2 regions of the Lactiplantibacillus paraxiangfangensis genome follow, and region 1 is predicted to be linked to the other one. Evidence: riboswitches for the same ligand, from Rfam matches in the RefSeq annotation. Region 1 holds a riboswitch; the other holds the start of a gene.

Evidence for each region. A riboswitch is a leader RNA that binds a small molecule or an ion and turns the genes downstream of it on or off. The one in region 1 is predicted to bind thiamine pyrophosphate.
Region 2: it holds a riboswitch for thiamine pyrophosphate, as region 1 does, so the genes downstream of both, AAA939_RS08715 (ECF transporter S component) here and thiM (hydroxyethylthiazole kinase) in region 1, are expected to answer to the same signal.

Annotation. Positions count from the first base shown of each region.
Region 1 covers NZ_BTPW01000004.1:118,361-122,784, reverse strand. Annotated here, with positions in the region: gene thiE (thiamine phosphate synthase) at 1-293, opposite strand, end outside; gene thiD (bifunctional hydroxymethylpyrimidine kinase/phosphomethylpyrimidine kinase) at 283-1,107, opposite strand; gene thiM (hydroxyethylthiazole kinase) at 1,126-1,914, opposite strand; TPP riboswitch at 1,994-2,100, opposite strand; gene AAA939_RS03195 (zinc-binding dehydrogenase) at 2,282-3,250, shown strand; gene larE (ATP-dependent sacrificial sulfur transferase LarE) at 3,343-4,173, opposite strand; gene larD (D/L-lactic acid transporter LarD) at 4,209-4,424, opposite strand, start outside.
Region 2 covers NZ_BTPW01000013.1:50,309-54,732, reverse strand. Annotated here, with positions in the region: gene greA (transcription elongation factor GreA) at 86-556, shown strand; gene AAA939_RS08725 (aldo/keto reductase) at 685-1,515, opposite strand; gene AAA939_RS08720 (glutathione peroxidase) at 1,547-2,023, opposite strand; TPP riboswitch at 2,171-2,265, shown strand; gene AAA939_RS08715 (ECF transporter S component) at 2,369-2,944, shown strand; gene AAA939_RS08710 (ATP-binding cassette domain-containing protein) at 2,965-4,383, shown strand; gene AAA939_RS08705 (energy-coupling factor transporter transmembrane component T family protein) at 4,373-4,424, shown strand, end outside.

The DNA.
Region 1 (4,424 bases):
TCATCCTTTTGACCAACGTGAATACCGTCCGCATTCAACGCGAGTGCCAACTCAACGTCATCATCCACGATAAACGGCACGTTCGCAGCCGCACAACGTTGGTGTAACCGGCGCCCCAATGCCAGGCGTTCGTTTGACGTTAGCTGACTAGCCCCTTTATCCCGGTATTGATAAGCCGTAATACCCGCATCTAATGCTGATTGCACCACCGTTTCAAGATTTTCTCCCGGCACATCCTGCGTCCCACAAACGAAGTACGCCCGTAACTGGTTTCGATTAAATTTAAGCGTCATGAACGGTCACCTCGTTGCTAGGGGTCGCCCAGTGATTTAACGGTCCGTGTCCGTGACCAACCTGAATCGTATCCTGAATCGTGCCCGCAACGTAGGCTTTGGCCGTCTGAATCGCTTGCACCATCGACTGCCCCTTCGCCAGTTCTGCGGTAAGACAAGCTGACAGCGTATCACCCGTGCCGTGAGTCCGGATCGTTGCAACCCGGGGTGCGCTTAACCAGAAAGCCGTGCCATCCGCCAGCAAAACAAAGTCATTGGCCATTTTGGGATCCGCTTCGTGACCACCTTTGATGATCACGTTTTTAGCGCCTAACTTTTGTAACGCGTGCCCAGCCTGGACCATGGCTGCGTTATCTGCAATCGTCAAACCCGTCAGTTTTTCAGCCTCGGGTAAATTGGGCGTCACGACCGTTGCTAGTGGGAGTAATTCATCACGAACCGTTTGAATCGCATCTTCGGCTAACAATGGGGCGCCCCCCTTAGCAATCATGACGGGGTCAACTGTCAGTGGACCGAAATCGTAGCGACGCAAATTTTCAACGACCGCGTGTACGTGCTCGGCATCGGCTAGCATCCCCGTTTTGCACGCTAAAATTTTAAAGTCATCGGCGAGTGACGCACACTGTTCATCAATTAATTTCGTCGGCATCGCCATAAAATCTTGAACACCCAACGTATTTTGAGCCGTCACCGCGACGACGACCGCCGTACCAAAAACGTGCCGGGCCTGCATGGTTTTCAAATCGGCCATCACCCCAGCACCGCCACCACTATCGGTCCCCGCGATCGTTAGCACTTGTGGAAATTCATTCATATCCTGTCCCCTTGATTTCTAATTTATTGCTGTAATATCGCTAATTTCTGATACTTTTACCAAACTGAGTTTATCGATCAAATCAACGGCAAACGTGGCTGGCCGGTCCGCCGTTAACTGACTAGCCACGAGTTCGCCAGTCGCTGCTAAAACGAGGCACGCCGTCTGGGCCGCCTCAAAGTAATCGTCGCTGACAGCGGTAAACGCCGCCACAATACTCGAAAGCAGGTCACCCGAACCGACGTGTAGTTGAAATAGCGGCGTCCCATTATGAACTTGCGCAACGCGCGTGCCGTCCGTAATCACATCGGTTGGCCCGGACAGGATCACGCAGCAGTGATACTTTTGCGCACAGGCCTTGGCGATTTCAACCAAATCACCCTGACCGTTACCCGCGTCAATTCCTTTAGCCTGCCAATCAACATCGGCTAACGCCGCAATTTCACCGGCGTTTCCACGAATGACCGCAACGTCAATGGCTGCCAACAAAGCAGTCGCAACGGCTTTCCGATACGGGACCGCCCCGACAGCGACGGGATCTAAAACGACTGGTTTATGATACTGATTAGCAAATTGCCCAACCACGTGCATCTGGTGAACTTGCTGTTCCGTGAGGGTCCCGATGTTGATACAGACCGCACCCGCAATTTGAATCATCATTTCGGCTTCTTGAACTTCTGCGGACATGATGGGGGACGCACCGAGGGCGTTCAGCCCATTAGCGACGTCTTGAACCGTCACAAAGTTGGAAATGTTAAAAACAACTGGGTTTTGATCACGTAATTCGTTTAGTAATGCTAATTTCATCATCAATCACTCCTTTAATTGGCATGCCCAACCAAAAAAACGACCACTGATCAACATGCATTGATCGAGTGGTCGCTAACTATCAGCTGTGACACTTTCCCTACGCAAGTCTGAACTTACAGGTTCAAAGGGATCGGTGCTCACAGCACCATCTCAGCCCATTTTTGGACACCCCTAGTGTTAATTATTATTTAGTTTGATTAACTTTAGTTTAATGATTGTAACCGCTGTCGTCAATCTTTGTTTTAAAACAACTTTTTACACTTTTTACGTAACTGTCTAACAACTAGCGTTTCGTTCAAACATCCTAACTAAAGCAGTTATAATGGACTCAATCCCCAAAATATGAAGAAAAGAGTGACAATTCATGCAAGCTTTAGTTGTGCCTACCGCAAGCGCTCATCGCTTAACCGACTTGGAATGGCAGGAACGCCCAATGCCAACCATCAAGCCTAACGAAGTTTTAATTAAGACCCAGTCAGTTGGCTTAAATCCGGTCGATTATAAGGTGTTTACTGGACCCCATCCCGATTGGACCTACCCCCACACCCTAGGCTTAGACGTGGCGGGTATCATTGAAGCAGTTGGTGCCGACGTCCATAATTTCCGGCCCGGCCAGCGGGTGTGCGGCCACGGTAATCTCGGTACGGACGGTTGTTTTGCCGAATACGTCAGTTTCCCGGCGGACGCCCTCGCAGATATTCCAACCACCGTTAACTTTGAAACCGCGGCGGGAAGCCTATGTGCCGGATTAACGGCCTACCAAGCACTTTATCGCAAAGCCAACCTGAACAATGTCCAGACAGTCCTGGTTCACGCCGGTGCTGGTGGGGTCGGCAGTATGGCGATTCAATTAGCGAAGCAAGCCGGAAAGACCGTTTACACCACGGTTTCTAAGGGCAAACAAGCCTTCGTTGCTAAGTTAAAACCAGATGCCCAAATCGACTACCACGCTGAAAACGTGACCGATAGGATTCAAACATTAACGGCCGGTCAAGGCGTCGATCTCATCATTAACACGGTGGGTAACGCTGAAGCGGACCTTCCCCGTCTCGCGTATAACGGCCAGCTGGTCTGCGTTTTAAACCCACCCGCATTTCCAGCTACTCAGGCGCTCACGATCAGTAACTTAGACTTAGGCGGTGCGCACCGGAGTGGCAATCCGACTCAAATCGCTGATTTAGGTCAGATGGCCTTTGAATTACTGGCAAAAATTGCTAAGGATCAAGTCGATCCGCTCATCAGTCAGGTCTTGGACCGTGACCAACTCGTTGCGGGCCTCGCCCAGATTCAAGCGCACCAGGTGATGGGAAAATTAGTCGTTAATTTCGATTAAATCGTAATTGAAAAATAAAAAATGAGTTGTCGCACGCCTGGAATAATCAGGTGTGCGGCAACTCATTTTTTATTGATAATCAGACAAGCAAATTAAGCGAATGCTTCAACTTGTTGTTTTGTTAAGGTATCGTTCATACGACCACTACGGAAACCGCCTAAGTCTAAGGTAACGTAACGGAAACCTAATGATTGTAATTCGCGGTTAACACGGTCGTTGAAGACCAAGAAGTCACCGATCCGGGCTTCTGGTAATTCAATCCGAGCAATGTCTTCATGGAAACGAACACGGACCGTTGGGAAGCCTAAGCTACGTAAGTATTTTTCAGCAGCCATAACTTGCGCGATGTTTTCATGCGTCAAAGTCGTGTTGTATGGGAAACGTGAAGATACGGAGCAAGAAGCAACCTTGTTCCAGTTAGTTAACCCTAATTCTTGTGATAAAGCACGAACGTCAACTTTGAAGAAGTCGGCTTCTTGTAATAAGCTCCGTGCGCCAGCTTCGGTGCGGGCTTTCAAACCAGGACGGTAGTCATTTTCATCGTTCTTGATCATTCCATCTAAAACGGCGTTGCTACCATTAGCAGTAGCTAAGTCATTCAAACGATCGTAGAACATCTTTTTAGCAAAGTACCAGCTATCAGGGGTGTTTTGCTTGATGTGGTCGTCGCTTAAGTAGTCTAACGTCGTTGTTTGGACGTTGGCACCTAATTCTTCTGCTAAACTAACGGCTTTGTCGAATTCTTCATCGGTGAATAATTCAGAGTTAGCAACAACGGCAACCACGTTTTCTTTACCTAAAACGTTTAATGCCATCTTTAATACTAACGTACTGTCAATCCCGCCAGAAAAGGCCACTGTGACCTTTTTTAAACCTTTTAATAAACTCGTTAACGTTGCTTTCTTTTCTGCTAATGTTGACATATTAATAGCCTTCTTTTTTTATTTTAATTAACTAGTTAAATTCCAAAAAATCCATGCATAAACCAAGCGGCTGCCGCAGCGCCGACAAATGGTGCGATTCCGGGAACAATGATCCCGTATTGCCAATCGCTGTCCGCTTTATTGGCAATCGGCAAGATGGCGTGCGCGATCCGGGGACCCATGTCCCGTGCAAGGTTCATGGCGAACCCAGTTGGACCACCCAGTCCCATCCCAATGGCCCAGACAAGTAG
Region 2 (4,424 bases), on a different contig from region 1:
ACTAGTTCCATTTGTCCCCCATTGAATTTATTTACCATTGCGGTAAACTATTCCCAGAAATTCAAGATAATCGAGGTTTGAGACTATGGAGCCAACTTTTAATAAAATGACGCCCGCAGGCTATCACGCCATTGAACAAGAAATTGAAAGTTTAAAGGGCCAACGCCCCCACCGCATCAAAGTCTTGGCCGCCGCAGCGGCGCTTGGCGACCGTTCAGAAAATGCCGAGTATACGAATGCCAAACGTGATTTAGGACGCTTAGAAAGCCGGTTACGCTTTTTAAACAAGCAGCTCCAATACGCACAGGTCGTTCAGCCGGCAGATAATGACAAACTGGACATTGGCAAGTTTGTGACCATTGAATTCATGGACGATCACGACCAACTTACCTATCAGCTCGTTGGGAAACAAGAAGCTAACTTAGAAGAAAACAAAATCTCCTTCACTTCCCCAATCGGTGCCGCACTCGCAAATCACAGTACGGGTGACGTTGTGACGGTTAGCGCACCGAACGGCAATTACCAAGTTAAAATTATCACCATTAATCGTGGCTAAGCCTTAAAAAAACAGCCACTAAAATAACCCAGCGTTAAAGGTTACAGATTATACTACCGGATTGGCAAGTACGATCTGTGGCCTTTAACGCTGGGTTATCTTTTATACATATTTATTAGGGCTTACACTTAAAACTCTTGGTAAAAGGCCGGATTCTGATTCTTCAACCGACCGTCCGCAGAACTCAGGCCATTGATGGTCGCCATGTCTTCAGCATTGATTTCAAAGTCGAAGATATCGCGATTACCTAATTGCCGCTTAGGCGTAGACGACTTCGGAATTGGTAACGTTCCTAATTGGACTTCCCACCGCAAGATCAATTGACCGACGTTTTTCTGATAACGCGCCGCAATTTCTTTCAAAACTGGATTTTGTAACATTTCACTGGCACGCCCCAGTGGACTCCAGTCCTGCGTCAAAATACCGTGAGCAGCATCGTAGTCGCGTTGAGCCTGCTGATTAAAGTACGGGTGGAGTTCTACTTGGTTGATGACGGGCATCACGCCCGTTTCTTTTTCCAAGCGGTCTAAGTGTTCTGGCAAAAAGTTTGAGACCCCAATTGAACGAACCAACCCCAACTTTTGCGCGTCGATCAACGCCTGCCAAGCTTCAACGTAGTGATCTTCTTTCGGATTTGGCCAGTGGATCAAGTAAAGATCGTAGTAGTCTAATCCAGCCCGATACAGTGATTCCTGAATCGTTTCAATTGCTTGATCATAGGCGTGGTGCCGGCCCGGTAACTTTGAAGAGATAATCAATTCCGAACGTGGCACGGAAGAACGCCGGACCGCCTCACCAACGGCCCCTTCATTTTCGTAATTAAACGCCGTGTCCAACAACCGGTAGCCCCGGTCAATTGCTGAATCAATCACCTGAACACCGTGGGCCCCGTTTAATTTATAAGTTCCAAACCCAACCTTAGGAACGGTCAAACCGTCCCGCAACGTATATGTTTCCAAACTAATGCCACTCCTAACTTATTTCTAATGCTTATCGATCAGCTAACGCATCTTGAATTGCCGTTTCAAAGGCAACTGGCCGCGTTGTGGGGGCGAAGCGATTTAAGACGCGTCCATCCCGCCCAATTAAAAATTTTGTGAAATTCCACTTGATTCGACCGTGGCCAGCCGTCCGTTTTAGATAAGTGAATAACGGATCAGCTTCATCGCCATTGACCAGTACCCGTTTCGTCATCGGGAACGTCACGCCGTAGTGCCGCTGACAATAGTCGTGCGTCTCAGCGTCGTCCGCCTTTTCCTGATGAAATTGGTTCGATGGCAGGCCTAAAATCACTAGTCCCTCACCTTGATAGCGCTGATACAACGTCTCCAAGCCCTTAAATTGTGGTGCCAGGCCACAGTTGCTAGCCGTATTCACAATCAGCAGGACTTTTCCACGGTATTGGGACAACGCCAGGGTCTCACCACTCATTTCAGTTTCCGTAAAATCATAAATCTCCGTCGTCATGGAGCAACCCTCCTAACAAAGTTTACTTTTTTAGCTGCTATTCTTAGTAAACCACATATTCTTGATTTTCTAGTGAAGTTTGCTTTCTAATCGACGGATTTTGATTGCGCTTCCTAAATTTTTCCGTTACACTAATCCTATCATCCACAATAGCAACTGGGGTGCCAACTACGGCTGAGATAATACCCATTGAACCTGAATCTGGACAATGCCAGCGCAGGAAGCAATGCTTTTATTTGGGGAACCATCAATGATGACTTAGCCGTCTACCACCGTTTTGCGTGGTAGGCGTTTTTTGTCGCACGGATGCTGTGGATGAATCAGATACTATGGGAGGTTACACTTGTGAAATGGGTAAAAGATTGGTATTTAAGTGACATTATTTTATTAGCATTAATTGGCGTTTTCTTCGGTATTATTTTCTTAGGGACCAACTATATTTACGATATTTTAACCGCGGTCTTCGCACCGTTAGGCTTGAGCCAAATTCCAAACGAATTGTTGCTCGGGCTCTGGTGCATGCCCGGGATGCTTGCCGGCTACATGCTACGAATCAAAGGAGCTTCAGTCCTCGGCGAGTTTTTGGCATCCGTTGTTGAAATGCTTTTCGGGGGGCAATGGGGCGCCTCAACGATGATCTCAGGTGTCTTACAAGGGGTCGGTTCAGAATTAGGCTTTACGCTGACCCGTTACAAACATTATGACTGGTTAGGTCTAGTTGCGACCGCCGCCACCACGACCATCGTCACTTTTGGTTGGGACTTAGCACGTAGCGGGTACGCCAAGTTACAACTATGGCTACTCCTCCTCTTCTTCGTCGTTCGGTTCTGTTCGATGTTCGTTTTTGGTGGGTTACTGACCCGCGCCATTACGGATTTATTGGACCGTAGCCACGTTCTTAAAAAAACACACACTAACTAATTTTTCGGAGGTCCTTTTACATGGCGACGATTGCGCTTGAAAATTTATCTTATACGTATTCATCGGCGCAGACGCCCATCTTTGAACACGTCACCGCTCAGTTTCCCGCCCACCAGTTCACCTTACTGACGGGGCCTTCTGGGACCGGTAAATCAACGTTACTGCAGTTAATTGCGGGCCTATTGTCGTTGCCAGCTGAACACGGCCAGATTCGTTATGACCAAACGCTTCTCAGCGCCATCCCCGCAACTGACCGCTCTAAGCGCGTCGCCATGATGTTTCAAAATCCTAACCAACAGTTCGCCATGGACACGGTTGAACACGAACTGATCTTCGCGTTAGAGAATCAACAAACCGATCCCCAAATTATCATGCACCGCCTCACGAGCGCCCTCGACTTTGTCGGTATTCGCGACTTGCAAAACCGGCTGCTCAGTCAGTTATCTGGTGGTGAAAAACAAAAAGTCGCCTTAGCGGTCATCGTTGCGATGGATAGCGACGTCATCTTGTTAGACGAACCGTTTGCGAGTGTCGATCCAATTGCTCGGGCCGGACTACTACGACGGCTGGTCGAATTGCGTGATCACCGCGGTAAAACCATTATTTTAGCCGACCACGATTACGCGGGCTACGATGAGCTCGTCGATCACGTGGTCCAAATTACGCCAGAACACCAATTGAAGGTGCTCCCCAAAGCAGACTGGGCGCAGTTATTTGCGGCCTTTCAACCGCAAGCGCTACCAGCGTGGCCGGTACCGTCAATTGATGAACAACCGTTATTTGACCTCCACCAGTTGGGCCTTAGTCAGGGCGAACACACCTTGCTGAGCCCTACCGACCTACAACTCCACGCCCACCACAACACATTAATTACGGGGGCAAATGGGACTGGTAAGTCTACCTTGTTCGAGGCCCTCGTGCGTTTAAACCGTTACGACGGCACCATTAACTATCAGGGTCGAGACATTCAAAAAATCCGGCGAAAACGCTACGCGCGGCAAGTTGCGTTACTATTCCAAGACGCCGAAGCTCAGTTTTTTAACATTACCGTGGCCGAAGAACTCGCACAGAGTCAAAAGTACGCGTACAGCGATTACTTTACGCCCGCGCGCATCCAAGCGGCCCTGACGCAACTTAACTTAGCGGGCCGCGATGATCAGGTCATTTATACTTTGAGCGAGGGGCAAAAGAAGAAGTTACAAATCTTATTGATGCTCATTATGCAGTCACCCGTCTTGTTAATGGATGAGCCGCTGAAGGGACTGGATTTAAAGTCCATTCACGCCCTCGTCGATCTACTCCAAACGACCTTAATGGAAACTCATCAGACTCTGATCATTATTAGTCACCAACTCACCGGGTTAACCCCGCTAATCGACTATCACCTGCGACTGGCTGATCACCGGTTACAATACGGGGGTGCGCCTCATGAATCCTAGTTTAAAATTATTGCTACTACTGATCGTGGCACTTGAAATTT